4 regions of the Mesorhizobium erdmanii genome follow, and region 4 is predicted to be linked to each of the others. Evidence: predicted binding sites of a transcription regulator. Region 4 holds the regulator's gene; each other region holds the start of a gene.
The links. Region 4 encodes LexA, which represses DNA repair genes until DNA is damaged. Its sites were predicted from a motif close to TGTTCNNNNTGTGTTCNG; they were not measured.
Positions count from the first base shown of each region.

Region 1: EB233_RS06610 (helicase-related protein) is a predicted target of LexA. The motif match lies at 3,048-3,065, and genes of this name have one in related genera.
Region 2: recA (recombinase RecA) is a predicted target of LexA. The motif match lies at 5,027-5,044, and genes of this name have one in related genera.
Region 3: EB233_RS25035 (PA0069 family radical SAM protein) is a predicted target of LexA. The motif match lies at 3,356-3,373, and genes of this name have one in related genera.

Region 1 is NZ_CP033361.1:1,382,345-1,389,641, forward strand. It holds gene EB233_RS06610 (helicase-related protein) at 1-2,882, opposite strand, end outside; gene phbB (acetoacetyl-CoA reductase) at 3,588-4,313, opposite strand; gene EB233_RS06620 (acetyl-CoA C-acetyltransferase) at 4,402-5,580, opposite strand; gene phaR (polyhydroxyalkanoate synthesis repressor PhaR) at 5,878-6,489, shown strand; gene EB233_RS06630 (rhodanese-like domain-containing protein) at 6,632-7,051, opposite strand; gene ftrA (transcriptional regulator FtrA) at 7,161-7,297, shown strand, end outside.
Region 2 is NZ_CP033361.1:4,332,228-4,339,524, reverse strand. It holds gene EB233_RS21200 (cysteine desulfurase) at 1-928, shown strand, start outside; gene EB233_RS21195 (SUF system Fe-S cluster assembly protein) at 928-1,329, shown strand; gene sufA (Fe-S cluster assembly scaffold SufA) at 1,435-1,815, shown strand; partial or broken gene EB233_RS21185 (GFA family protein) at 1,961-2,459, opposite strand; gene EB233_RS21180 (TfoX/Sxy family protein) at 2,548-2,871, shown strand; gene EB233_RS21175 (pseudouridine-5'-phosphate glycosidase) at 2,881-3,798, opposite strand; gene EB233_RS21170 (carbohydrate kinase family protein) at 3,875-4,819, opposite strand; gene recA (recombinase RecA) at 5,102-6,202, shown strand; gene alaS (alanine--tRNA ligase) at 6,473-7,297, shown strand, end outside.
Region 3 is NZ_CP033361.1:5,127,147-5,134,443, forward strand. It holds gene EB233_RS25010 (4-(cytidine 5'-diphospho)-2-C-methyl-D-erythritol kinase) at 1-526, shown strand, start outside; gene moaB (molybdenum cofactor biosynthesis protein B) at 528-1,082, shown strand; gene EB233_RS25020 (GFA family protein) at 1,225-1,644, shown strand; gene EB233_RS25025 (hypothetical protein) at 1,649-2,623, opposite strand; gene EB233_RS25030 (glycosyltransferase family 2 protein) at 2,770-3,297, opposite strand; gene EB233_RS25035 (PA0069 family radical SAM protein) at 3,448-4,602, shown strand; gene EB233_RS25040 (ribonuclease HII) at 4,757-5,452, shown strand; gene EB233_RS25045 (F0F1 ATP synthase subunit B) at 5,596-6,087, opposite strand; gene EB233_RS25050 (F0F1 ATP synthase subunit B) at 6,098-6,682, opposite strand; gene EB233_RS25055 (F0F1 ATP synthase subunit C) at 6,745-6,969, opposite strand; gene EB233_RS25060 (F0F1 ATP synthase subunit A) at 7,031-7,297, opposite strand, start outside.
Region 4 is NZ_CP033361.1:3,942,451-3,949,747, reverse strand. It holds gene EB233_RS19115 (ABC transporter ATP-binding protein) at 1-746, opposite strand, end outside; gene EB233_RS19110 (ABC transporter substrate-binding protein) at 803-1,789, opposite strand; gene EB233_RS19105 (GntR family transcriptional regulator) at 1,943-2,716, shown strand; gene EB233_RS19100 (hypothetical protein) at 2,748-2,891, shown strand; gene EB233_RS19095 (hypothetical protein) at 3,017-3,214, opposite strand; gene lexA (transcriptional repressor LexA) at 3,244-3,996, shown strand; gene EB233_RS19085 (ComEC/Rec2 family competence protein) at 3,990-6,443, opposite strand; gene gltX (glutamate--tRNA ligase) at 6,546-7,297, shown strand, end outside.

The sequences.
Region 1 (7,297 bases), 2.6 Mb from region 4:
TCGGCCACCGCGGCAGGCTCGCCCGAAACCGCCTCCGTCGCCGGCGAAGCCTCGGAAACCGGTTCCACTGGCGCGGCCTCGACGGGCTCGGCTTCCGCCTCGGGCTCGGGAGCAGGTTCCGCAGCGGCTTCGGCGACGGCCTCCGCTGCAGGCTCCTCCACGGCCTCGGCGGGAGCGTCCGGCTGCTCTTCCGCGGCGGGCTCCGCAGCCGCTTCCGCGACGGCTTCCGCCGGAACGTCAACGGTGGCTTCGACGGCAGCCGATTCCGAGCTCTCGACCGCGGCTTCCGCGGCCGTATCCGTTGCGGCTGCCTCCGCGGCCTTGGCCTGCTCGGCGCGAGCGGCTTCTTCCGCCGCGAGCTTGGCCGCGGCGGCTTCCCGCGCGGCATTGTCCTGCGCCTCGAGCCGTGCCTTGACTTCGGCGGCCGGCTTCGGCTCGGAGCGATAGCCGAGACCCCTGAGGATTTCTTCCATGTCGTCGGCGGTGGCGCCGAGGATCGACATCATCGGCGGCGTCACCATGAAGGACTGGCCGTCATAGGCGCCGTCCGGCCGCTGGCCGAGGCCAGGCTTCCAGTTGGTCGCCGGACGGATAAGATCCGCCAGCCGCTCCAATATGTCGATGCGCACGGCGCGGCGGCCGAGGTTGCGGTAACCGGCGAGCTTGTAGAAGGCCTTGTCGAAGGCCGGATCGATGACCACCGACGTGCGGCCCGACGCCAGCGCGTGGACGACGTCGCCGAAACCCGGCTTGTCCTTGCCATCGTTCATCAGCGCCCACAGCAAGGTCACCAGCCCGGCGGGGTTGGGTTTGATCAGTGCCGGCACGAAGACATGGTAGGCGCCAAAGCGCACGCCGAGCCGGCGCAGCGCCGCACGGCCTTCCTGGTCGAGCGACTTCATCTCCTCGGCGATGTCGCGGCGGTTGATGACGCCGAAATTCTCGACCAGTTGGAAGGCGATGCCGCGGCCGATACCGGAGATCTGCTCGGCATTCTTCAGGTCGACCAGCGGCTTCAGCAGCGTTTCGATCTGGAAATTGACGAAACGTTCGGCGCGCGCGGCGACCTTGTCGCGCGCCGGGCCGGTCAACTGTTCGTCGGCCAGCAATACGAGGCGCGGCTTCAGCGCGTCCTCGCCGGAAACCAGCGTGCCGATCGGCGCGCCGATCCAGCGCAGCGTGCCGTCCGAGCCAAGCGCCAGGTCGCCATTGGCGCAGGCGCCGAAGCGTTCGGCGCGCGCCTCGAATTCGGCGGCCAGCGCCTTTTGCGCGGCCGTGCGTACGGCCTTGGCGTCTTCGCCGCCTGCGGTCTGGTCGGCGGTGAAGCGGAACCCCTGCAACTCGCCGACATGGTGGCCTTCGACAAGGACGGTTCCGGTAGGACTGATTTCGGCTTCAGGCATGGTATTTTCTCTAAGGCGCCGCATGAGGACGGAAGTCCTGCGGTCTACAAAGCGTTTCGTCAACCGCTCATGCAGCGCATCCGACAATCTGTCTTCGATTTCGCGCGTCTTTTCCTGCCAGTGTGCCTGATCGGCCAGCCAGCCAGGCCGGTTCGACACGAATGTCCAGGTGCGGATTTGGGCGATGCGGTGCGACAGCGTGTCGATGTCGCCCTCGGTGGTGTCGGCGCGGCGCACCTGCTCTGCCATGTAGTTTTCGTCGACATGGCCGTGGCGGACGAGGTCCATGTAGATCGAGGCGATGAGATCGGCGTGCTGGGCCGGCGCGATCTTGCGGTAGTCGGGCAGCGCGCAGGCTTCCCAGAGCAGCGCCACGCGCTTGGCATCGGTGGCCTGCGCGCGGATATCGCTATCGCGCGACAAATATTCGAGCGCCTGTGCATCGACGGCGGGCAGCGCGCGCGTCAGGCCCTCGACCGGCGCGTTGGTCTCGATCGAGCGCTTCAGCGCATCGAGGCTGGCGAAATCGAACTGTGCCGTGCGCCACTGCAGCACCTTCACCGGATCGAAGTCATGGCCTTCGATCTTCTTGACCAGCTCTTCGTCGAGCGGGTCGACCTGGCCGGTGACGCCAAAGGTGCCGTCGCGCAGATGCCGGCCGGCACGGCCGGCGATCTGGCCAAGCTCGGCCGCCGTCAGATTGCGGTACTGGTAGCCGTCGAATTTGCGGTTCTGGGCGAAGGCGACGTGGTCGAGATCGAGGTTGAGGCCCATGCCGATGGCATCGGTAGCGATAAGATAGTCGACATCGCCCGACTGGAACAGCGCCACCTGGGCGTTGCGGGTGCGCGGCGAGAGCGCGCCGAGCACGACGGCCGCACCGCCCTGCTGGCGCCGGATCAGCTCGGCAATCGCGTAGACCTCGTCGGCGGAGAAGGCGACGATCGCGGTGCGGCGCGGCAGCCGGGTCAGTTTCTTGGAACCGGCATAGGCGAGATGCGACAGCCTCGGCCGCGTCACCACCGAGACGCCCTTCAGCAGGCGCTGCAGGATGCCGTGCATGGTGGCGGCACCAAGCAGCAGCGTCTCCTGGCGGCCGCGCAAGTGAAGGATGCGGTCGGTGAAGATGTGGCCGCGCTCGAGGTCGCCGGCAAGCTGTACTTCGTCGATGGCGACGAAAGCGGCATCCGTCTCACGTGGCATGGCCTCGACGGTGCAGACGGAATACTTCGCGCCTGGCGGCTGGATCTTCTCCTCGCCGGTGATCAGCGCCACCTTGTGGGCACCGACCTTTTCGCAGACGCGGGTGTAGACTTCCCGCGCCAGCAGCCTGAGCGGCAGGCCGATCACACCCGTTTCGTGCGCCACCATGCGCTCGATGGCGAGATGGGTCTTGCCGGTGTTGGTCGGCCCAAGCACGGCGGTCACGTCGCGCCCCGACAGGATCAGCGGCTGGGTGTGTTTCGGCTGGATGTTCATCGGCTCGGAAATAAGGCTTTCTGGCCACTCGTTGTCGGGAGCGTGCCTGGGCGGCGCGTATGACAGGCGACACATAGGGATTTCGGGCGCGAAGCGAAAGCGGAATGTTCCGGCAGCTAGCTGGGACGCTCGCTTCTATCCGCAAATAAGTCGCTGCTTAACAGTTGGAACGAGTCTGGAACGAATCGGCGACGAATCGCTGACTCACCGAGATTCCGCTTTTGTTCACGGCTACATATGGATTTTCGGACCCTGACTCTCACCACATGCTGAATCGCGGAATTGGCCCGTTTTGTGCTTGGCCGGCCATGCCGTTAAGCTTTGCCGGAGAATGACGGAAACGGCTCGATGCCTTTTGCGCAAGATTATGAAATTGTTAATCTTTCTGAATTGAGTGTTAAGGAGTTCCGAGCGATTCCTGGCCATTAATGTTAACTTCCGCTCAAAGCCAGAACAAATCGGCGACAAAACGGCGCCAGCGATATTTTCCCGTTTTGTTCCTCCAATATGTGGTGTTGTGAACAGCTTATCCACCGACAATCCACAGGCTTGATCACAGGGTTCGCACAGATGGCGCTGCCGCCATTAACCTTTGCGTGCCGGATTGGGGCATTGCGCCGCAGCGGACCTTTTGTGGCGGCCGCGCATCGAATGAAGACGGACCGGTTCCCCGGTCCGTTCGCGACAGGCTGAGGCCGCCGGACGTCAGGCGAAGTACTGTCCACCATTGGCCGTGATGGTCGAGCCGGTGATGAAACCGGCATCCTGCGAAGCGAGGAAGACGACGCAGCGGGCGATCTCTTCCGGTTCGCCAAGGCGGCCGACCGGAATCTGCGGCAGGATGCGCTCGTTGAGCACCTTCTCGTCGATCGCCTTGACCATCTCGGTGGCGATATAGCCCGGGCAGATGACGTTGACGGTGATTCCGGCGCGAGCCCCCTCCTGGGCCAGTGCCTTGGAGAAGCCGATGTCGCCGGCCTTGGCGGCGGAATAATTGACCTGGCCGGCCTGGCCCTTCTGGCCGTTGATCGAGGAGATGGTGATGACGCGGCCGTATTTGCGGTCGCGCATGCCGCCCCAAAGCGGGTGCGTCATGTTGAAGACGCCCGACAAATTGGTGTCGATGACCTCCTTCCACTGCTCGCGCGTCAATTTGTGGAACATGGCGTCACGGGTGATGCCGGCGTTGTTGACTAGCACCGAGACCGGGCCGAGATCGGCCTCGACCTGTTTGATGCCCGCGGCGCAAGCGTCGTAGTCGGCGACCGACCATTTGTAGACCGGAATGCCGGTTTCGGCCTTGAACTTCGCCGCCGCCTCATCGTTGCCGGCGTAGTTCGCGGCGACCGAATAGCCGGCGTTCTTCAAAGCGATCGAGATCGCCGCGCCAATGCCTCGCGATCCGCCGGTGACGATTGCTACCTTGGTCATGCGTTTCCCCTTTTGATATCGCCCTGTTGTCGGGCTTGGCAGGCACTGGATATGAAACGGGCGGCTCGCGCCGCCCGTCAAGGATTTGTCAGAGCGCTTCCACGCACAGGGCGACGCCCATGCCGCCGCCGATGCATAATGTGGCGAGGCCCTTCTTGGCGCCGCGGCGCCGCATCTCGAAGACCAGCGTGTTGAAGATGCGGGCGCCGGAAGCGCCGATCGGATGGCCGATGGCGATGGCGCCGCCGTTGACGTTGACGATCGAGGGATCCCAGCCCATACCCTTGTTGACCGCGCAAGCCTGCGCGGCGAAAGCCTCGTTGGCTTCGACCAGATCGAGATCGCCGACCGACCAGCCAGCCTTCTCCAGCGCGCGCTTCGAAGCCGGGATCGGGCCGGTGCCCATGATCGCCGGGTCGACGCCGGCGGTTGCCCAGGAGGCGATGCGCGCCAGCGGCGTGATGCCGCGCCTTGCGGCTTCGGCTTCGCTCATCAACAGCGCGCCGGCCGCGCCATCATTGATGCCGGAAGCGTTGGCGGCGGTCACGGTGCCTTCCTTGTCGAAGGCCGGCTTCAGCTTGGTCATGGCATCCAGCGTCGCGCCGTGGCGGATGTACTCGTCCTGGTCGACAATGGTGTCGCCCTTCCGGCCCTTGATGGTGAAGGCGACGATCTCGTCCTTGAACTTGCCGGCCTTCTGCGCCGCCTCGGCCTTGTTCTGCGAGGCCAGCGCGAACTGGTCCTGGTCGTCGCGGGTGATCTGGAACTGGCGGGCGACGTTCTCGGCGGTGTTGCCCATGTGATAGCCGTTGAAGGCATCCCACAGCCCGTCCTTGATCATGGTGTCGATCATCTTGTAGTCACCCATCTTGACGCCGGCGCGCAGATGTTCGGCGTGCGGCGACAGCGACATCGACTCCTGGCCGCCGGCAATGATCACCTTGGCATCGCCCGTGGCGATCTGCTGCATGCCGAGCGCGATGGCGCGCAGGCCCGAGCCGCAAACCTGATTGAGGCCCCAGGCGGTGGTCTCCTTGGGCAGGCCGGCCAGAATCGAGGCCTGTCGGGCGGGGTTCTGCCCCTGGGCCGCGGTCAGCACCTGGCCGAGGATGACCTCGTCCACGTCGGCCGCCTCGACACCGGCGCGCGACAAAAGTTCCTTGATGACGACGGCGCCGAGCTCATGCGCCGGCGTGGCGGCAAACGCGCCGTTGAAGGAGCCGACAGCCGTGCGCGCGGCGCTGGCAATGACGATGGAATCGGACATTTTCTTCTCCAGACTTCAAGGATGTTGTTCTGTCGTTGAGGACTTTTCTTGCCCTTTCCCAATCCCAAGTCAAACCGGAAATCGGCATGGCGCCCATGCGCGGCAAGCAGGGGCGCGTGGCGCAGTACCGGCGGGCTGGCCGCTGCTGCGCAGCATATTTTGCCTGCTATGCAGCATTATGTGATCCCGCACTGCACAAACTGCTTGGAATTATGAGGCTTTTGCGCATATCCTCAAAGAGGGCGCAATCGTTACCGGCTGCTTACTCAGGCGCGCCGGTGTCCGGGGAGGATGCAGATGGCCGCAAAAGACGACCCGATTATTATCAAGAAATACGCCAATCGCCGCCTCTATAATACGGGGACGAGCACGTATGTGACGCTCGAGGATCTGGCCGAAATGGTCAAGAAGGGCGAGGAGTTCACCGTCCAGGATGCCAAGACCGGTGACGACATCACGCATCCGGTGCTGACACAGATCATTTTCGAGCTTGAGAACAAGGATGGGCAGAACATGCTGCCGATCCCGTTTCTGCGCCAGTTGATCGCCTTCTATGGCGACCAGATGCAGATGATCGTGCCGAGCTTCCTCGAACAGTCGATGATCGCCTTTTCCAAGGAACAGGAGCGGTTCCGCGAGCAGATGAAGGGCGCCATCGGCAAGTCGCCGCTCGACGTCATGAAGATGGCGACGCCGATGAAGGCGCTGGAAGAGCAGACGCGACGCAACATGGAAATGTTCCAGAACGCGATGCGGCTGTTCACACCGTTTCCGCCCGCGGGCTCAGCGCCGGCCGCGGCCCCCGCCGAACCGGCCAGGAAGGAAGCGCAGCCCGAAAAGCCCGACGATCTGCAACAGCTGAAGGATCAGATCGCGGCCATGCAGCGCAAGCTCGACACGATGTCGTGAGCCGGCTGGTCAGCCGGCAAGGCTTGGCCAGATCCGGCCCTTGCCAGCGTCCGCACTAGGACGAGCACCGCGCCGACATCCCGCCGCTTGAACGGCCGCACGATAAGCGCTGCCGGTCTGCCCGCCGGGCTCCGCGTTTGGATCATGCCCGCAGAGTACCGGGCTCCTTGCCCGAGGCGAAGGGAAGCTCTTCGTCCTGCCAGCCTGAAATGCCACCGATCATGATCTTGACCGGCAAGCCGAGGCTGGCCAGTTTGAAGGCTGCCCGATCCGCGCCATTGCAATGCGGGCCGGCGCAATAAACCACGAACAGCGTGCCTGCCGGCCATTCCGCCATCCGCCCGGCCGAAATCTCACGGTGCGGCAGGTGGAGTGCGCCCGGCACATGGCGGCGCTCATAGGCTTGCGGCGAACCGACCACATGCAGCAGCACAAAGTCCGGCTCGCCGGTGCGTAGAGTGGCGGCGACGTCGGAACAGTCGGTCTTGACCGAAAGCCGGTGCAGGAAATGGTCGCGGGCAATCTCCGGAGATGCCGCCGGTATGTCTGTCACGTAGCTCATTAGGCGTCCCCATCTCTGATGGAGCTCGTCTCCATCTGCTGATGGATCTGGGGTAGCGCAGCGGGCCAGGCGATTGCAGCTGGCAGCTTTGCCATATATCGTCAAGATCATGCCAAATATGCCCCTTGCCAATCCGCGTCCCATCAGTTCACCTCTTGCCAATCGGCTTGTCGTTGCCGTTGCCTATGACGGGCTGTGCACGTTCGAATTTGGCGTGGCGGCCGAGATGTTCGCCTTGCCCAGGCC
Region 2 (7,297 bases), 390 kb from region 4:
CAACACGGTTGCCTATGGCTATGGCATGCCCAATATCGGCGAGGGCGACGAGATCGTGCTGTCGATCATGGAGCACCACTCCAACATCGTGCCCTGGCATTTCATCCGCGAGCGGCAAGGCGCCAAACTGGTCTGGGTGCCGGTCGACGATCTCGGCGTCTTCCACATCGAGGAATTCGAGAAGCGTTTGACCGACCGCACCAAGCTTGTCGCCATTACCCAGATGTCGAATGCGCTGGGCACGGTGACTCCGATCAAGGAGATCGTGCGCATCGCGCATGCGCGCGGCATTCCGGTCCTCGTCGACGGCAGCCAGAGCGCCGTGCACATGCCGATCGACGTGCAGGACCTCGATTGCGATTTCTTCGTCTTCACCGGCCACAAGGTCTACGGTCCGTCCGGCATCGGCGTGCTGTACGGCAAGAAGGACATTCTTGCCGGCATGCGGCCGTTCATGGGCGGCGGCGAAATGATCGAGGAGGTGACGGAAGACATCGTCACCTACAACGAGCCGCCGCATCGCTTCGAAGCCGGCACGCCGCCGATCGTCCAGGCGATCGGGCTGGGGGCTGCGCTCGACTACATGGAAAAGATCGGCCGCGAACGCATCGCCGCGCATGAGGAAGACCTCAAGACTTATGCCCATGAGCGGCTGCGCGCCATCAATTCGCTGCGCATCTTCGGCGACGCGCCCGGCAAGGGCGCCATCATCTCGTTCGAATTGCAAGGTATCCATGCCCATGACGTGTCGATGGTGATAGATCGGCAAGGTGTTGCCGTCCGCGCGGGCACCCATTGCGCCCAGCCGCTGTTGAAACGTTTCGGCGTAACCTCCACATGCAGGGCATCGTTCGGCATGTATAATACAAGGGCCGAAGTCGACGCTTTGGCCGAGGCGCTTGAAAAAGCGCGTAAATTCTTCGGGTGATGACGACCATGGACGATGTGAGCACGACCGCTGGGACCGCGACGGAAACGGCTGCAAATGCCATTGTTTCGGCCTCGGCCATTCCCGCCGACGAACTGGCGCGGCTGACCGACGACATCGTTTCGGCGCTGAAGACCGTCTACGATCCGGAAATCCCGGCCGACATCTACGAGCTTGGCCTCGTCTACAAGATCGACATCGAGGACGACCGCTCGGTCAAGATCGACATGACGCTGACAGCGCCGGGCTGCCCGGTCGCCGGCGAAATGCCGGGCTGGGTGGAAAATGCAGTCGGCGCCGTCGAAGGCGTGTCTGGCGTCGAGGTCAACATGACCTTCGACCCGCCGTGGACACCGGACCGCATGTCGGAAGAGGCACAGGTGGCGGTGGGCTGGTACTGACCAGGCAAAGGCTGGCGCACTTGCGCCTGGGGTAAAACTTCACCATTTTAGGTGAGGAATCATTCGGCAGGCCTTGAACCTGCATGGAATGGAGAAGGAAAAACGATGGGACGCTTCGCCGTCATCACGATGACCGAAAAGGCCGCCGACAGGGTGCGCGAGATCGTCGCTACCCGCGATAACGCGCACGGCATCCGCCTCGGCATCAAAAAGGGCGGCTGCGCCGGCATGGAATACACGGTTGACCTGGTGACCGAGCCCAATACCAAGGACGACCACATCGAGCGCGATGGCGCCCATGTCTATGTCGCGCCGGAGGCTGCCCTTTTCCTGTTCGGCACCGAGATGGATTTCGAGCAGACAACGCTACGCACCGGCTTCACCTTCCACAACCCGAACCAGAGTTCGGCCTGCGGCTGCGGCGAATCCGTCGAACTGAAGCCGGCCGATCTCAAGGCACTGGCGGAAGCACGCGCCTCTGCCTGAGGCTTCTTCCTTCTCCCCGTCACTATACGGGGAGAAGGTGGCCCGAAGGGCCGGATGAGGGGCAGCGCCTGCTTCTCCGGAGTTCGCGCCGCCCCTCATCTGCCTGCCGGCATCTTCTCCCCGTATAGTGACAGGGAGAAGAGAACTACTCCACCCACATGCCGGTCCGCTTGTGCCAGTCGGCGATCGATTCCTCAGGATAGACATCGAACACCTTGTCGCGCTTGCCGATCACGGGTTCGACCCAGTTCGCCTTGTATTTCAGCATCAGATGCACTTTTTCAGGCGGCTTCGGCAGGGTCGCTGTCGATCGCCGACGCGAAGGGATGCACTAGCTCCGGCCAGGTCGGGTCATAGAGCCACAGCGCCGACCCGCATTTCTTGCAGAAATTGCGCTCGCCGGTCGAGACCTCGCATTTAGGATGCTCGTCATCCTCGATCTCGGCGCGGTAGACGCCGAGGCTCCTCTTGCCTCTGATGTTCAGCGTATCGTAGTCGGCGCCGAGATTGATGGCGAAGCCGCCGCCGCCCTGCTGCTTGCGGCAGATCGAGCAGTAGCAGAGCATGAACGGCACGGGCGTGTGGCTTTCCACCTCGAAACGCACGGCGTTGCAGCGGCAGGATCCCTTGAGCAGAAGCGGCATGACAACACTCCGACGGAATGACCTCAATCTGTCAGCATGATTTTGGTCGCGCGATGACAATGTCAAATGCCGATGACATGATCGCGGCATGGACAATGAACGCATCGCCGAACTTTTCGAGGGCCTAGGCCCGGTCAGCATCCGAAAACTGTTCGGCGGCAAGGGCATCTATTTCGACGGCGTCATCGTCGCCATCGTGCTGCGCGGCGAATTGCTGCTCAAGGGCGACAAGGAGACGATCCCCGACTTCGAAGCCGCCGGCTGCCGGCAATGGACCTACACCGGCACGCGCCACGGCAAACTGGTCGCCATGCCCTATTGGAGCATTCCCGACAGCGCTTTCGACGATCCGGACGAGATGACGGTGTGGGCACGCCGCGCCCATGAGGCGGGGCGGCGAGCCGGGAAGTAGCCGCGCTAACTACAGTGCCTTGGCGATCTCGGCCGCCAGCCTTGCATTGTTTTCGACCAGCGCGATGTTGGTCTTCAGGCTTCGGCCGCCGGTGAGCTCCAGGATTTTTCCCAGCAGGAACGGCGTTACCGCCTTGCCCGTCACGTTGAGCGCCTCGGCGGCCTTCTGCGCGGCCTCGATGTAGCCCGCCATCTCTTCGGCCGGGATTTCGTGGTTTTCCGGCACCGGATTGGCGACCAGCAGGCCGCCGCCGAGACCCAGCGCAACCCTGGTCTGGTAGAAATGCGCGATCTCTTCGGGTCTATACAGGGTCAGCGGCGCTCGAAACGGCGACTGCCGTGACCAGAAAGCCGGCATGGTCTCGCAGCCGTGGCCGACGACGGGCACGCCGCGGGTCTCCAGAACCTCCAACGTCTTTTCGATGTCGAGAATGGCCTTGGCGCCGGCCGACACGACGATGACCGGCGTGCGCGCCAACTCGTCGAGGTCGGCCGAGATATCAAAGCTCTTTTCCGCGCCCTTGTGGACGCCGCCAATGCCGCCGGTGGCGAACACTTTTATCCCGACCATATGGGCCGCGATCATCGTGGCGGCGACTGTCGTGCCGCCCGTGCGCCCGTGCGCGACGGCGAAGCCGAGGTCGGCGCGCGACAGCTTCATGGCGTCGCCGGTCATGGCCAGCGATTCGCGTTCGCCGTCGGAAAGGCCGATCTTGATGCGCCCGCCAACCACGGCGATCGTCGCCGGCACGGCGCCGCCGTCGCTGATGATCTTCTCGACATTGGCCGCCATGGCGCCATTGTCGGGGTAGGGCATGCCATGGGTGATGATGGTGCTTTCCAGCGCCACAACCGGGCGTCCGGCTGCCAGGGCTTGCGCCACCGGCGCGTGAACGTCGATGAAGGGGCGGGCGGTCTCTGGCGTCATCTCTAATCTCCAACCCGGTGTGCGTGCATCCATCGGGACGCGCACGCGGCACTCCGGCACTATGAATTTTCCGGTCTCATGCCACTTCCCTGGCATCCGGCACAAGGGCCAGTGCTTCCGCGAAGCTTGCTGCGGTGAAATCGGCAACGGCGTCCGCGCTTTCGATGGCCAGCGTCGCTGCCGCGACGCCTTCCCGCAACGCCGCCCGCAAGGGCAAGCCCCGCAGCAGGGCCGCGATCGTTGCCCCCGCCAGTGCATCGCCGGCGCCGGTGACATCGGCAACTCTTCGCGGCGGCGGCGGCAGGATGGAGAAGACGCCTTCGGCGTCGAAACCCAGCACCGGTGCGCTGCCCGCCGTCACGACGCCACTGGTAAGGCCGCTGCGTCGCAACCCGTCGACGAGATCTCGATCGGTGACATTTGGATGAGCGCCGGCCAGCGCCAGGGCTTCCCGCCGGTTCATGAATAGCTGGGCCAATTCGCCGAGCACCGGTATCAGCCGCGTCACCTTGGCCGGCGAAATGGCAATGGCGAAGACGGGTTTGCCGGCGGCTAGCGACACCAGGCGCTCCAGTGCCGCCGAAGGCAGATTGGCATCGCACAACACGGCGTCGGCGGCGGCGATCGCCTCGCGGACCTTGGAGCGCCTCATCTGCTTGGGGAACGCCAAATCGTACAGCGCCATGTCGGCAAAGCCGACGATCAGTTCGCCCTCGCGATCGATCAACGCCGTATAGCTCGGCGTCGTACGGTCGAGAAAGACCGCCGACAGATCGGTAATGCCGGCCTGAGCAATGGCTCTCGAAATGCTGTCCGCCGCGGCATCGCCGCCGCGCATCGACATCAGCGAGCCCGATACGCCGCGCCGCACCGTGCTGCGCAGCGCGTTGAAGACGCCGCCGCCGACATCCTCGCGCATCGTGCCGGGATTGGACGCGGCCGGGACATAAGCGCCGGACACCTGGCCTCGCCGGTCGATATGGGCGCCGCCCACGGCGAGTATCTCTATGGATTTCAACATGCCGGCAATACGCCCATTGTTTTTGCAGCCGCACAAGCGCCAGCCTGCAGGGAGGTGTTCTCGCACGCAAGGCGGCGATTCGGCGAACCGAAACAGCGAAGCCGTCTGGACCAATGCGGGATGCGTTGCTGTTCGATCATTTGGTACGAAAAAAGAACAAATCGGGATATCGTCTGTTTTTCAGATATTTGAGCCCTCTTGCCAAACGAGAACAAAAAAGGTACAAATTCACAGGGATTACGGATTGTCCGGCCTTCATTGACGACCAAGGGGTGATGTATCATGGCTCAGAATTCTTTGCGGCTTGTAGAGGACAAGGCAGTGGACAAATCAAAGGCTCTGGATGCGGCGCTGTCGCAAATCGAGCGAGCTTTCGGCAAGGGCTCGATCATGCGGCTCGGCGCGAACGAGCAGGTCGTCGAGATCGAAACGGTGCCGACCGGTTCGCTCGGCCTCGATATCGCGCTCGGCGTCGGTGGCCTGCCGCGCGGCCGCATCATCGAGATCTACGGGCCGGAAAGCTCGGGCAAGACGACGCTGGCGCTGCACACGGTGGCCGAAGCCCAGAAGAAGGGCGGCATCTGCGCCTTCGTCGATGCCGAACACGCGCTCGATCCGGTCTATGCCCGCAAGCTTGGCGTTGACCTTGAAAACCTCCTGATCTCTCAGCCCGACACCGGCGAGCAGGCGCTGGAAATCTGCGACACGCTGGTGCGTTCGGGCGCCATCGACGTGCTGGTGGTCGATTCGGTCGCGGCGCTGACGCCACGCGCCGAAATCGAGGGCGAGATGGGCGATTCGCTGCCCGGTCTTCAAGCGCGTTTGATGAGCCAGGCGCTGCGCAAGCTGACCGCCTCGATCTCGCGCTCCAACACCATGGTCATCTTCATCAACCAGATCCGCATGAAGATTGGCGTCATGTTCGGTTCGCCCGAAACCACGACCGGCGGCAATGCGCTGAAGTTCTACGCGTCGGTGCGCCTCGACATCCGCCGCATCGGCTCGGTCAAGGATCGCGACGAGGTCGTCGGCAACCAGACCCGCGTCAAGGTGGTCAAGAACAAGCTGGCGCCGCCCTTCAAGGTGGTCGAGTTCGACATCATGTATGGCGAGGGCGTGTCCAAGACCGGCGAACTGGTCGATCTCGGCGTCAAGGCCGGCGTGGTCGAGAAGTCGGGTGCCTGGTTCTCCTACAATTCGCAGCGTCTTGGCCAGGGCCGCGAAAATGCAAAACTGTTCCTGCGCGACAATCCCGATACCGCACGCGAGATCGAACTGGCGCTGAGACAGAATGCCGGGCTGATCGCCGAAAAATTCCTCGAAAATGGTGGTTCTGAAGGGAACGGCGACGACGGTTTTGAGGACGAAGCCGGCGCGATGTAGGCAACGGACAGAGTTCGGCCATAAAGTCGGTCTATGATCTGAAGCTTAAGTAATTGAGTTCTTTGGTACCGCGTTCAAAACCGCCGGCCTCGCGCCGGCGGTTTTTGTTTTTGGGCGCCGTGAAGCCGGCCTGACGGCGCCTCGGTTGGCCCAATTTTGTGTTTCTGGACAGGCTCGGGCGTGCCCGCTAAAAGGCCAAGTCTATCTCTGGACAAGCAGGGACCAGTCTCCGCCGGCCTTGCCGGCGGTTTTCGCGAAAAGGCAGCAGTCATGAGTGGCGTGAACGAGATCCGGTCGACATTTCTCGACTATTTCCGCAAGGAAGGCCACGAGGTCGTGGCCTCGAGCCCGCTCGTGCCGCGCAACGATCCGACATTGATGTTCACCAATGCCGGCATGGTGCAGTTCAAGAACGTCTTCACGGGTCTGGAGAAGCGGTCCTATTCGCGCGCCACCACCGCCCAGAAGAGCGTTCGCGCCGGCGGCAAGCACAACGACCTCGACAATGTCGGCTACACCGCGCGCCATCTGACGTTCTTCGAGATGCTCGGCAATTTCTCCTTCGGCGACTATTTCAAGGAGCGCGCCATCGTGCTTGCCTGGAACTTGATCACCAGGGAATTCGGGCTGAAGAAGGACAAGCTGCTGGTCACCGTCTATCACACGGACGATGAGGCGGCCGGCTTCTGGAAGAAGATCGCCGGCTTCTCGGACGATCGCATCATCCGCATCCCGACCTCGGACAATTTCTGGGCGATGGGTGACACCGGACCTTGCGGACCGTGCTCGGAAATCTTCATCGACCGTGGCGAGCACATCTGGGGCGGCCCCCCCGGAAGTCCCGAGGAGGACGGCGACCGCTTCCTCGAATTCTGGAACCTGGTGTTCATGCAGTATGAACAGGTGACCAAGGACGAGCGCGTCGACCTGCCGCGCCCGTCCATCGACACGGGCATGGGCCTGGAGCGCATGGCGTCCATCCTGCAAGGGGTGGAAAGCGTCTTCGAGACCGACCTGTTCCGGCACTTGATCGATGCGGCGTCCTCCGCGCTCGGGCGCGCTCCGGATGTGGAAACGGTCGCGTCCTACCGCGTC
Region 3 (7,297 bases), 1.2 Mb from region 4:
GGCGCAGACATGGGCCTTGGACATTGACGACGCCGGACTGGCACGGATCGGGCTGTCGCTTGGCGCCGATGTGCCGATGTGCCTGGCGGCAAAGCCGCTGGTGGCGCGCGGCATTGGTGACGAACTGTCGATGGTGCCGGACTTTTCGGCGCTGGGGCTGGTGCTGGTCAATCCAGGCACGCCGGTCTCCACGGCGGATGTCTTCGCGGCACTTTCCCGCCGCGACTACGAACCCCTGCCGCCGCTGCCGCGCAGCATCGATTTTCACAGCCTGCGCAACTGGCTGGAGGCGACCCGCAACGATCTCGAACCGGTGGCGCTGGCGCTGCAGCCCGCCATAGGCAGGGCGCTGTCATGGCTCGATAAGGCCGGATCGGGATTCTCACGCATGTCCGGATCGGGCGCGACCTGTTTCGGCCTATTCGAGACCGGCAATGTCGCCAAGCGCGCGGCGGCAGAGATACGCGGCCGCCAGCCCGACTGGTTCGTCGCGGCGACGCGCAGCATGACATCGGAGGTTGAGTGAGGTGGCTGGGATCAGCGAGAGCCGTTCGTTCATTCCCGTGCGCATCGCGGTTTTGACGGTTTCCGACACCCGCAGCCTTGCCGACGACAAATCCGGCCAGACGCTGGCCGACCGCATCACCGAGGCCGGCCACATCCTGGCCGCCCGCGATATCGTCATCGATGACCGCGACAAGATCCGCGACACGGTCCTGGCGTGGTCGCGCGACAAGACCATCGATGTCGTCATCACCACCGGCGGCACCGGATTCACCGGTCGCGACGTGACGCCGGAGGCGCTGGAGCCGATCTTCGAAAAGCGCATGGACGGCTTTTCGGAAGTGTTCCACCGCATTTCCTACGACAAGATCGGCACCTCGACGATCCAGAGCCGGGCTACCGGAGGTGTCGTCAACGCCACTTTCGTCTTCGTGCTGCCGGGTTCGCCCGGTGCCTGCAAGGACGCCTGGGACGGGATCCTCAAGGCGCAGCTCGACTATCGCCACATGCCCTGCAACTTCGTCGAGATCATGCCGCGCCTGGACGAACATCTGCGGCGCGGCAAGTCGGCTCCGTAGCACCGAAGCTGAAGCCCCCGTTCCACACCGCGTTTGCCAGGCAAAACGGCGCCTTTGCCTTCGAAAGGCCATTCCAAACCGCGTGCCGGCGAACGTACTTTCTCGTGGAGAGGCAACAGCCTATCCCGACAAGGACGATGCGATGAACGAGCATGGCGGCGGATGCCATTGCGGCAACATACGCCTTCGATTTTCAACAGAACTCGATCCTTCGCAGATCGAAGTCCGCGCCTGCCAATGCGACTTCTGCATCAAACACGGCTCGCGCGCCATCGCCGATCCGGATGGCAGGCTGATCGTCGCGGTCGAGGACGAAGCCCGATTGCACAGATACCGGTTCGGGTTGCGCACGGCCGACTATTTGATCTGCCGTGACTGCGGCGTCTATGTCGCGGCGGTCACCAGCGATGACAGGAAGCCAAGGGCAATCGTCATCGTCAATGCGCTGGACGACCGGTCGCTGTTCGTCTGCGAACCGGTCGCCGTGGACTATGATGCCGAGAGCCGGGAAGGCCGTGTTGCCCGGCGACGGGCGCGCTGGATGCCGGTGAAAATTCTCTAGGCCTTCAACGGATGACCGGCTCGCCGTGAAAACGCCGGCGCGAGGGGCGCGAAACGCCGAAGCCGACTTCCATCATCAGCCGCGGCGTGCGCGCCGGCACTGTGCCCATGTGGAAACCAAAGGGGTCCTCGACGAAGCCGAGGCCCGCTTCGCCGGTCAGCGTCACCGGGCTTTGCTCGCCATAGACGTCCAGCACCTCCTGGGCGGGATGGCCGACCAGCAAGGTGAGCTGGTGCTTTATGGCCCGCTTGTTGTGGCTGCCCCTGACATAGACATGCGGACCGGTGTCGGCGTCGACGGGCTTGAGGTAGAAGAAGAATTTCAGCATGCGCCAGTCGTCGAGGTCGAAGTGATACTTGCCCAGCGAGGCGAGGTTCTTGTCGGCGTCGGAGGCTTCGCCGGTTGGAAAGCTCCACCACACGCGCGTCGTGATCAGTTTCGCCTGAGCTCCGAGATAGTGCGCGGCAATGTCGAGAAGCAGCGGATCGCGCTGTATGGCTGTTGCCGCCGGGCAATCGAGGATGCGTTCGAAATAGTGCCCGCTGAGCAGCGAGCGGTCCAAGCGTTTCTCGGCCTGGGCATGCTCGCCCGGCATGAATTCGAGACGGCGGTCGAAATTGCCGAAGCAAGGCGTGCGCCCGGCGAAATCCGAGATCTCCTGATGAACCTCCGGCGGTAGGACAAGGCCTGAAAACAGGCCGTCGGACCGCAGCGCGTCGACCACCGCCGCCCGCTCGACGCCCGAAAACATCGTGTCCCCGACATTGTCGTCAGGATGGGCGCGTTTTGCGCCCAGCCAATGCATCCGGCGCCCAGCCATGGTGCGCGCCAGCATGAACATCGGCAGCCAGGCGGGGTTTTCGCGCAGGTCCGTAAGATAGGTCGGGATGCGCACCGCGATGCGCCGCAACAGGCTGCCATTGCGCGCAATGGCCTCGAGACTGGCGGCGCCGGATTTGTCTGGGGTTGAAAGGTTCATCGGGTCCTCGTTCATGAGGATGACACCCGATGCCGCATCGGTGTTCACCACTCGTATGACCCAAACCCACTTCACCCGCCTCGGAGGAAGGCTAACCCCGCGTCAGGTTTTGTGCAATGCACAATGGACAGAGCAGATGCAAAAAATCACTTCGGCGCCCGGTGCTGCTGCTTCGGCGGCGCCACCCAGATCTCGGCGTCGAGCTTCTTTGTCGCCAGGCCGCGTGCCAGGGCCTCGGCGCTGCCGGCGCTCTTCGACAAGGAAGCGGCTTGCCGCTTGCTGATCACCAGCCCGTCGGCGAGCGCCCGGTTTCCCGAAAAGACCCGCGCCAGGAACGGCATGCGGCTGCCGCGTGCACGCGAAAACCGCGCCGCCATGGTTTGCCTGGCGGTGTGGGCAACGACCGCTTCGATCCAGCCCTCCACGAGCCGCGCGCCCGGCTCCATGAGCAACAGCCAGTCACCCTTGGCCTGCCGGATCCCGGCGGCGACACCGCCGCTCGCCACATAGTGGCACCCGGCATGCTCGGCGACATGATGCGTCTGGTCTGTGGAGCCGGTATCGCAGACGACGACCTCGCGCACCACGCCCTCGACCGCGCCGCCGATCAGCGAGGCGAGCGTGCGGGCGAGAGCCTCCTCGTCATTGCGCGTTTCGATGAGAACACTGAGCATGTTTAGCCGAATAGCGGAAAGCCGCGCACAGCGCCAGTTTTTGCGGCGCGGCATAAAAAGTTCTTGCTTTGTTCTCACTGAAGAAATAGGAATAATTTCATGAACAGAACGATTCGACACAACATGGACAGTCCCTGGGAGCGGGCCAAGATGGAACCGATCGCGCGTGCCGACATTGCAGCCTTTGGGGCAGGACGAGCCGAAATGGCCAATGCGATGATCGAGCAGAGTGGCATGCGTATCCGTCCGGACCGCAATCGCGGCCGCTCGGCGGGCATCAATCCGTCAGGCCGGTTCGAACCTGTCAGCCGGCATGTCTTCGACGATGGCTGGAGTTCGCTGGAGGAACTGCCGCCGTTCAAGACAGAGGTGCAGGTGGAAAAGCCTCGCACCATCATCACCCGCAATGAATCGCCCGACATTTCCTTCGACCGGTCGATCAACCCCTATCGCGGCTGCGAGCATGGCTGTGTCTATTGCTTCGCGCGGCCGACGCACGCCTTCATGGGCCTGTCGCCGGGGTTGGACTTCGAATCCAAGCTGTTCGCCAAGCCAGATGCGGCGCGGCTGCTCGACAAGGAGCTGTCGAAGGACGGCTACCAGCCGCGCACCATCGCCATCGGCACCAACACCGATCCCTACCAGCCGATCGAGAAACAGTACCGGATCATGCGCGAGATCCTCGAAGTGCTGGAAGCGCGCGGCCATCCGGTCGGCATCGTCACCAAATCCGCCCTGGTGACGCGCGACATCGACATATTGTCACGCATGGCCGAACGCGGGCTCGCCAAGGTGGCATTGTCGGTGACGACAATGGACCGCATGCTGGCCAGGACGATGGAACCCCGCGCGTCGACGCCGACCAAGCGGCTCGAAGCGATCCGGCAGCTTTCGGATGCCGGCATTCCGGCTTCGGTCATGGTGGCGCCGATCATCCCCGGCCTTACCGACCAGGAGATGGAACGGATCCTCGATTCGGCGCGCGCCGCCGGAGCGCGCGAGGCGGGCTATGTCGTGCTGCGTCTGCCGCTCGAGGTCAGCCCGATCTTCAAGGACTGGCTGCTGCGCCATTATCCCGACCGCTACCGCCATGTCATGTCGCTGATTCGCTCGATGCGCGACGGCAAGGACTACGATTCGGAATGGGGCAAGCGGATGAAGGGTGCGGGACCCTACGCCTGGCAGATCGGCCGCCGCTTCGAGATCACCGCCAAGCGGCTCGGCCTCAATGCCGAACGGCGTACGCTGCGCACCGACCAGTTCGTCGCGGCCGGCAAAGACCAAGAGCAGCTGATGCTGCTCTGAAGAGACCAATCGCTGCCGGCGGTCTCGCCGCGGCAACAGCAAAGAATCCCGTCCGGCCTGCCCCGGCCTGCAGACGGTGCCCTCCCGGTCCGGCGCCCCACCCGACCCGGAGGGACTTGCGGAGAATCGGAGCCGGTGCGAACCTCGCCGCAACATGGCTCGCGCGCGTTCCGATTCTCCGCTTCTCTTCGAAATCGTCGAGAAACCCGATTTCTCCTTCGAGACGAAGGCGATGGCCGATGGTCTGTGGCCAGTGGCCGGGATGGACGAGGCCGGCCGCGGGCCGCTGGCCGGGCCGGTGGTCGCGGCAGCAGTGGTGCTCGACCCTGCCAACATTCCCGAGGGTCTCGACGATTCCAAACGGCTCAGTCATTTGCAGCGCGAGGCGCTCTTCCTGCGCATCCTCGGCTCGGCGCAGGCGGTTTCGATGGCCTCGATCAGCGCCGAAGGCATCGACGGCAGCAATATCCTCAAGGCCAGTCTCGAGGCGATGCGGCGCGCCCTGGTCGGGCTGTCCGTGCGGCCGAAGCTTGCCCTTGCCGACGGACGCGACGTTCCGCCTGGATTGCCCTGCGACGGCCGTGCGCTGATCAAGGGCGACCAGCGTTCGCAGTCGATCGCCGCCGCCTCGATCGTGGCGAAGGTGATGCGCGACCGCATGATGTGCGGCTGCGGCAACCACCACGACCGCTATGGCTTCGAGGTCCATATGGGCTATGCCACGGCTCGCCATCGCACCGCGATCGAGGTGCATGGCCCGGTCGCGCGCCTGCACCGCGTGTCGTTCGCGCCGTTCAGGCTGGGCGGGGCAGAGATGGCGGAAGAAGAGAGCCTGGCCGGGCTGGACTGAGCCGAAGAGTATTTCCTCTCGGTAATTAGCGAGAGCGTCGGTGATCTCCCTCACAAAGGGGAGATCGGCGGCTTCAGTGGACCGCCCAACAAAAAAGCCGCCACGTTGCCCGGGCGGCTTCTGATTTCCTCGATGCTCTCGGCTCAGTTCAGCTTGGCCCTCACATCCGCGAGCGAAGCCTTGAACAGGTCTGCTCCGGCCTTGGCATCTATCTTGGCGGCCAGCAGCGCGCGGGCGGCCTCGACAGCGATGTCAGCGGCACTGGCGCGCACCTCGGCAACCGCATCGCGTTCGGCCTGACCGATCTTCTGTTCGGCCAATGCGGTACGCCGGGCCACATAGTCTTCGGTCTTCTTGTGCGCTTCGGCGGCGAGCAGTTCGGCCTCGCGCTTGGCGGCGGCAACGATTTCGGCAGCCTCCTGCTCGGCTTCCTTGCGCTTCTTCTTGTACTGGCCGAGCAGTTGCTGGGCCTCGTCGCGCAGCTTGCGTGCCTCGTCGAGTTCACTGCTGATCCTGGCGGCGCGGGTATCGAGCGCCTTGGCGATCAGCCCAGGCACCTTGATGTAGATGGCGACGCCCAGGAAGATGATCAGGGCTATCGTTGCCCAGAGCGTTGCGAGAGATGTAGCGTCCATGATGCGCTCCTCACCGGGCCACGGATTTGACCGCGGCCGCGATCTCGGCCTTGCTGGCCTTGCCGCCGCCGACCAGTGCCTCGACGATCGCCGAAGCGGTGTCCTCTGCGATGCTGCCGACTTCCTTCATGGCGTTGGCCTTGATGGAAGAAATGCGCGCCTCGGCCTCGCCGAGCTTCTCGTCGAGCGCGGCCTCGATCTTCTTGCGCGCGGTATCGGCTTCCGTCTTGGCCGCATCGTTTGCCTGCTGGCCGATCGAGTTGGCGTTCTTCTTGGCTTCCGCCAGTTCCTGCTCGTAAGCAGCAACCGCGGCGTCGGCCTCGCCCTTCAACTTCGATGCCTGGTCAAGGTCCTGGTTGATGCGATCGTTACGGACGTCAATGATGCCGCCAATGCGCGGCATCGCTACCTTCTTCAAGAAGAGGTAGAACAGCCCGAAGGTGATAGCCAGCCACAGAAGCTGCGACGGAAACGTCGCCGGATCGAATGGCGGGAACGTGCCGTGCGCTTCGGCAGGCACGCCTGTGCCGGAATGCGTTTCGCCTCCCGTCACCGAGGGCGCGGTCTCTTCCGCAAAGGCAGATGTCACGAACATCTCATTCCCCTGTCCATAAGGTAAGGTCGCACCATGCGCCCCCCTTCGTCAGCCTGTGTTTCCTACTTGAACACCAGGAGGAGCGCGATCAGGAGCGAGAAGATGCCCAGGGCTTCGGTCACGGCGAAACCGAAGATCAGGCGACCGAACTGGCCATCGGCAGCCGACGGATTGCGCAGCGCGCCAGAGAGATAGCTGCCGAAGATGTTGCCCAGGCCAATGCCCGCGCCACCCATGCCCAGGCAAGCGATACCGGCGCCGATCGCAGCTGCTGCATTTACTTCCATGTCAAACTCCTTGTGGTTCCGTTGTTGCAGATTTGTGGTTGGCGTCATGCGCCGGTGAGATTTAGTGGCTGGGGTGCAGGGCGTCGTTGAGATACATGCAGGTCAAAACCGCAAAGACGTAGGCCTGCAGGAAGGCGACGAGCAGCTCCAGTGCCGTCAGCGCAACCGCCATTGCCAGCGGCAGGATCGAGCCCGCCACGCCAACCGCACCGAGCGCGGAGAGGCTAACGACGAAGCCCGAAAACACCTTCAGCGTGATGTGGCCGGCCAACATGTTGGCGAACAGACGAACCGAGAGGCTGATCGGGCGCGAGACGAAGGAAATGAC
Region 4 (7,297 bases):
GAGAAATGCCCGATCAGATCGAGAACCGTGACCCTCGCCTTCTCTTCGCCGGTGACCTCCAGAAGGACCCGGCCTGCGTCAAGCATGATCACCCGGCTACCATAGTCGACGGCGTGCTGCATGTTGTGGGTCACCATCAGGGTGGTCAGCTTCAGCGCGTTGACGGCACGCACCGTCGCCTGCATGACGATCTCGGCGGTGCGTGGGTCGAGGGCCGCGGTATGCTCGTCGAGCAGCAGCAGGTCGGGCGATCCGCCGACCGCCATGATCAGCGACAGCGACTGCCGCTGGCCGCCCGAGAGCAGGTCGACGCGCGTATCGAGGCGATTTTCAAGGCCGAGGCCCAATATCGACAACCGCTCCCTGTATGACGCAAGCCTCGTGGCGTTCAGCCCTTGCCGCAATGTGCGTTTTTGGCTGCGCAGATCGGCGAGCAGCATGTTCTCCGCCACGGTCATGCTGGCGGCGGTGCCGCGCATCGGATCCTGGAAGACGCGCGCCAATCTTGTCGCGCGCTTGTGTACCGGCATGGCCGTCACATCGGCGCCATTGATCAGGATCTTGCCGGAATCCAGCACAAGAGCTCCGGAGATGGCGTTGAGCATGCTGCTCTTTCCCGCGCCGTTGGAGCCGATGACGATGCCGAACTCGCCTGTGGCCAACGACAGGCTGAGACCGTCCAGCGCGACTTTCTCGTCGGCCTGGCCCTTGTAGAACACTTTGCGCGCGGATCGGATCTCGAGCATCGTTCCTCCCTGGCCTGAGGTGACAGCGCCCACGCCGTCACCTCGGCAGCCCGATGTCAGTCGACGATGCAGCCGCAATCGGCCATCGAGGCCGGTATCTCGATGCCGAACGCGGCCATCGTCTTGCGGGAAATCGTTGCCATGTGATCCTTGTAGGCCGGGCGCGAGGGCGCGATCGCCTTGGGATCCTTGCCTTTGAGGATCTCGGCGGCGATGTTGCCGGCATTGATGCCGACCTGCGTGTAATTGACCGCGAAGCTTGCCGGTACGGTGCCGTTGCGGACAGCGCTGTCATCGGAGTTTACGACCGGGATACCGGCCTGGCGAGCGGCAGCTGAGACAGCGGCGATCGCCGGCTGGATAAGGTTCGAAGCCGGGCCGTAGATCACGTCGGCCTTGCCGGCGAGCGAAGCGATGCGCTGCTGGATATCATTGACGTTGTCGATGCCGACTTCCACGACTTCGAAGCCGGCCGCCGGTGCGGCCGCCTTGATCTTCTCGACCAAGGCAACGTCATTGGCCTCGCCTGGATTGTACGGCACGCCGAAGCGTTTGGCGTTCGGCAGCAGCTTCTTGGTGAAGGCCATGACAGCGGCGACGTCCTGCAGATCGCTGGCGCCGGTCATGCCTTCGTCTCCGGCGTCCCACGATGGTACCAGCTTCGCCGCCACCGGATCGGTGACAGCGGCAAAGACGATCGGAATGCCGGAGCCGGCAAGCGCCTTCTTGGCGATCTGCGAGACTGGCGTGGTAATGGTGTAGATCAGCTTGGGCTGCTCCGCCTGCAGCTTGGCGATCATCTGCGGCACCAGCGATGCGTCGAAATTGGTGTGGCTTTCCGTGTAGACGACGTCCTTGCCCTCGACGAAACCATTGTCCGTCAATGCCTTCTTGAAGCCGGCTATGGCGGCGTTCAATTGCGGATGCTCGCCGAAATTGGCGATGCCGACACGGATCTGATCGGCCGCGGCGCTGCCGATTCCGACCATCAATGCGCTTGCCAGCGCCAGTCCCGACAGCCAAGCGGATTTCGACTTCAACATCATTTCCTCCCAGATTTGATCAGCGCCGCTCATCGGGCGGCTACTGCCGCGATCATGGTCAGTCGCTCGCCGCGTGTCAAACATTATATATAATTCTTGCCATACGTCCCCATGATATATAATTTTCGCAAGCCCGATGATGGACGGATCGTGATGCAGGATCAGAACAATTCCACGAAGACGGAAGCCGCCTATCAGCTGCTGCGTCGCGATATCCTGGCCACCCGCCTCATGCCGGGGGCGCCGCTCAAGCTGAGTGCGTTGCGCAGCATATACGGCGTCGGCTGGACGCCGTTGCGCGAAGCATTGTCCCGGCTTGAAGCCGAGCGCCTCGTCACCGCCATCAGCAATCGCGGCTTTGCCGTCGCTCCCGTGTCGCGAGCCGAGCTCGAGGATTTGGCGCGCGCGAGGATGGTTGTCGAAATGCCGCTGTTCATCGAATCGATCGCGAACGGCGGCAGCGAATGGGAGGACGCGGTTGTCACCGCTCACTACCGGCTCTCGCGCTGCAAGACCGCGGTCGACGACCCTTCCGATGCGGCAGTCGACAAGTGGGACGAGAGCCACGAGGCATTCCATGCGGCGCTGCTAAGTGCGGCGACGTCCAACTGGCTGTTGCGATTCCGCTCGACGATCGCCGACCAGCTGCGGCGGCATCATCGTTTTCTCGGCCTGGCGCCGACATTGCGAGCGGCGGCCGGCCTCAAGGACGGCTACGGCGAGGCAATGGACGCACTTCGCGAGGCGATCGCCATCGAGCATCACACCGCCATCATGGAGGCGGCGCTCGATCGCGATGTCGAGCGGGCAAAGGCGCTGATGACGGCGCATATCGGCTACACGCTGCACGTCTATGTCCACAGCGAAGACAACGGCGCCAACACCTACACGGCGCGCGCCGGCAGCCTGAAAGCCGTTTCCGGATGATTTCAGCGCGTCCGCGTCGAAGGCAAGGATCGTGGCAGAAGGTGCCGGTTGCCTGTTAGCCGCTGTTCCGCGCAGCGAGAAGGCAACCGGCAACGTCGTCTGCGTTATCTCCTGTGGCAACATCGATGCCCGCGCCTATGCGCAGGTCCTGGCCGGAACGGCGCCGGAGGCCTGAACCGCCAGCCGCGCCCGACAAACGGTGATCGTTGGCGTTTTGATTTCGTTTCGTTCCGCCGGGAATGGATCGACAAACCATACAAATCCACCTCGCAGGCGCCTTTGAGAAGCTGATGCCAAGCGTCACCATGCGCTAGGCCACAGGCCATTAACCATAACAATTTCAATGAAGGTGCCGGCGGCAGGATCAGCCGATAGCCGCCCTCCGCCGGGGCAGATAATTTCCGACGCCTTAACAAATTCACTAAACTTTAAACAGTTGCGGAACACAACTGGAACAGATAGGGTTTGTTCTGGGTTTGTTTTTCGATTCTGGTTCATACCCTTTGTCCAATGCCTTGGGGGGCGCCATGCTGACGCGCAAGCAACACGAACTGCTGATGTTCATTCATGAACGGCTCAAGGAAAGCGGCATCCCGCCCTCCTTCGACGAGATGAAGGAAGCGCTCGATCTCGCCTCCAAATCGGGCATCCATCGCCTGATCACGGCACTGGAGGAACGTGGTTTCATCCGCCGGCTGCCCAACCGGGCACGCGCGCTGGAAGTGCTGCGGTTGCCGGATTCGATCGCGCCGGGCCTCAACGCGGCAAAGAAGTTCTCGCCGAGCGTCATCCAGGGCAGTCTTGGTCAAGGCGGTGTTGGTCAAGGCGGCCTCGGCCGCCAGATCAAGCCGGCGCCGTCGCGCTTGCCTGCGGCCGGCAATGACGACGACGCGGTTCCCGCCGTGTCGATCCCGGTGATGGGCCGTATCGCCGCCGGTGTGCCGATCGATGCGATCCAGCATCAGACACATTCGATCTCGGTGCCGCCGGACATGATCATGGGCGGCGTGCATTACGCGCTGGAGGTCAAGGGCGACTCGATGATCGAGGCCGGGATCTTCGATGGTGATACGGTCATTATCCGCAACGCCGACACGGCTAGCCCGGGCGAGATCGTCGTGGCGCTGGTCGACGAGGAGGAAGCGACCCTGAAGCGGTTCCGCCGCAAGGGCGCCTCGATTGCCCTTGAAGCCGCCAACCCCGCCTACGAGACGCGCATCTTCGGGCCGGACAGGGTCAAGGTGCAGGGCAAGCTCGTCGGGCTGATCCGGCGCTACTGAGCAGGGACGGCGGCCGGCTTTCCGGGTTTTTGATAGGGCGGCAGCCCCCTCGCCTCGCGTGAATATTTTCGCTGCTCGTGCCAAGGCCGATACGGCCCGTCCACCGCGAAGCTGACGATTGGCGGACTGGTCGCCGATTGGCGGTCGAAGAAGACGGCGGCGCTACCCTTGCGGGCGAGTTGCCGTTTGGTGACGACGAGAACCAGCGGATTGTGGCAGGCGTCGTAGCCGGTCGCGTCATTGACGACGATCAAATCGGCGAAACCGCAAGCCTTCCACGTATCCTTGCGGTCCTCGACATGCGCGATGATCGCGCCGGACGGATGCCGGGCGAGACAGACGCCGTCCGTGCAATAGAATGGCGCTCCTGGGGGCAGATTGACGGCATCGGCAATGTCGAATCGCCCGTCTGCCTCGTTGAACATCTCCGGCACGACGATGGTTTCGGCTGCCAGCGCGCGTTTCCAGTTGTCGACGGTGAACTCGTTCGGACGAGCCCGGTTGACCGCGAGTTCGCCCCCGCCAATCGGCAACGCGACCAGCCGCGCATCTTCGGAGATCAACACATCGGGCGTACGCGTATCCGACACCGTCAGCAGGCCGGCAAGCGCGAATGGAACTGCGGCAAGCCGCAGCCAGGTTGTCGCCATCGTTGCGATAACGAGGGCGACTGTCACCAGCAGTACGGATTGCTGCGAGATCAGCCCGACCGCATCGACCGGCGAGCGTTCCGATATCCAAGCCGATATCGCGATCATCGCCGTCAGGCCCTTGCCCATCAGGTAAAGGGATGGCGCATCCAATCCGAACGGCATCAGCAACGCACTGGCAACGGCCAGGAACATCACCACTGACACAATTGGCATGACAGCCAGGTTGGCGAACAGGCTGAGCGGCGACACACGCTGGAAATGCCAGATGGCAAACAGCGCCGTGGCGCAGCCGGCAATGATCGAGGTCATCGCCAATCCGCCTGTCGCCAGCAGGAACTTTCGTGTCAGAAATCCAGGCAAGGATCGCTTTGGCGGGGGCGGTCTGGTCTTTCCCGCATGGTGATCAGCCCAGCCGGCATAGGCCCCGACCAGGGCTGCCGTTGCGGCGAACGACATCTGGAAGCTCGGGCCGACCACTTCGTGCGGCGACACCACGATGACGGCAATCGCCGAGATCGCCAGATTGCGCATTGTCAGCGCGGCGCGATCGAAGAGGACGGCCGTCAGCATCACGGCCAGCATGATGAAACTCCGTTCGGCGGCAACGACGACGCCGGAAATCACCAGATAGGCGGCGATCGATAAGAGGGCCGCGGCGGCCGCGTATTTCTTCACCGGCCGACGCGCGGAGAAGACCGGGAACAGCGCAAAGGCGCCGCGCAGCAGGCCCATGATGGTGCCGGCGACGAGCGCCATATGCAGTCCCGAAATGGAGATGATGTGATAGATGCCGGTACGCCGCATCGCTTCGTTGATTTCATCGGGAATGCCGGCGCGCACGCCGACGATCAGCGCCGCCGCGATCTCGCCTTCGGCACCGCCGACGGTGGCTCGGATATGATCGGCAATGGCTTCGCGCGCATTTTCTATTCCAGAGAAAAGGCGTGCCGTGAGGGGCATCTCGCCATCGGCGGCCGCGACCAGCTTTGGATTGCCGAGAAAGAAGCCGCTGCCGCCTATGCCGGCGAAATAGCTGTCGAAGGAGAAATCGTAGCTGTCCGGCCGCACCGGACCGGTCGGCGGCAATAGTTTGGCGTAGCCTGTGACCAAGGAACCAGCGGTCATTTCCACCGGGATATCGCGCGCCGAAAGCCGGACCCTTTCCGGCGCATAGCGCAGTTTCGGCCGGTCGGTCGACGTCACGTCTATGGTCAGTCGGATGCGGCCGGTCTCCATCCGGTCGAGCGAGACGACGCGGCCGGTCACTTGCGTCGAGATTTCGGAACCCAGCATCTGGGTACCCGCCCGCCGTGTCTCGACCTTGGCGGCAAGCAGGCCAAGCGCGCATAGCAATGCCGCCATGAAGCCCAGATGGGTTTTCGGCCAGGAACGCGAGACCAAGGCACAGACCGCCATCAGCACGACGACCGCGACAGGCCTTGCAAAATCAGGCTCCGCGTCAAGCGAATAATAGCCGATCACTCCAGTGGCCAGACAGACCGGCACCAGCAGGAAGGCGATGCCACGGTCAAGCTCGAGCTCGGCCGCCTTGGCCACGCCATGGCGCAGGCGAGGCAAGGAAACCTGGCCAAGTTGCCGCCGCACACGCACGATCCTGCCCGAGGCAGGGGACTGAAGCGGCGCCGGGTTATCCGCCTGCGACGGCCGGCTGCCGGGCGCGGGCACGAGAGGCGATGGCAGGGGGGTTGCCAAAGGCATCGCAAACAGCGACCGCTCGCTGACGCCAACGCTGGCGTCCTCGCCCTGATCCAAGCCTCGGCCTCGTCCAGCCATCGGGTCTGCCCCTTGCACCCCTGACGCCCTATGCTACATGAACGCCGGGCGCGCGAAAGTCCGCGCAGCCGCACCCCGCTTCAGATGGTTTGCGAGAGTTCCATGTCCGACAAGGTCGTCACCCGTTTTGCCCCCTCGCCCACCGGCTATCTGCACATCGGCGGCGCGCGCACGGCGCTGTTCAACTGGCTCTACGCAAAACACACGAGCGGCACGATGCTGCTGCGCATCGAGGACACCGACCGCGAGCGTTCGACCGATGCCGCGACCGCTGCCATCCTCGACGGCCTGACCTGGCTCGGCCTGTCATGGGACGGCGACGCGGTTTCTCAGTTCGAGCGCGCTCCGCGCCACCGCGAGGTGGCCGAGGAACTCGTGCGTCTGGGCAAGGCCTATTACAGCTACGAAACGCCTGCCGAGTTGGAGGCAATGCGCGAGGCAGCGCGGGCCAAAGGCCTGCCGCCGCGCTACAACGGCCAGTGGCGCGATCGCGATCCATCCGAGGCACCGCCCGGCGTCAAGGGCGCCATCCGCATCAAGGCGCCGACCGCGGGCGAGACGATCGTCCACGACCGCGTCCAAGGCGAGGTGCGCTTCCCCAACAAGGATCTCGACGACTTCATCATCCTGCGTTCGGACGGCAATCCGACCTACATGCATGCCGTCGTCGTCGACGACCACGACATGGGTGTGACGCACATCATTCGTGGCGACGACCACCTGACCAATGCCGCCCGCCAGTCGGTGATCTACAATGCCATGGGCTGGGACGTGCCATCGATGTCGCATATCCCGCTGATCCACGGCGCCGACGGGGCCAAGCTTTCGAAGCGTCACGGCGCGCTGGGCGTCGA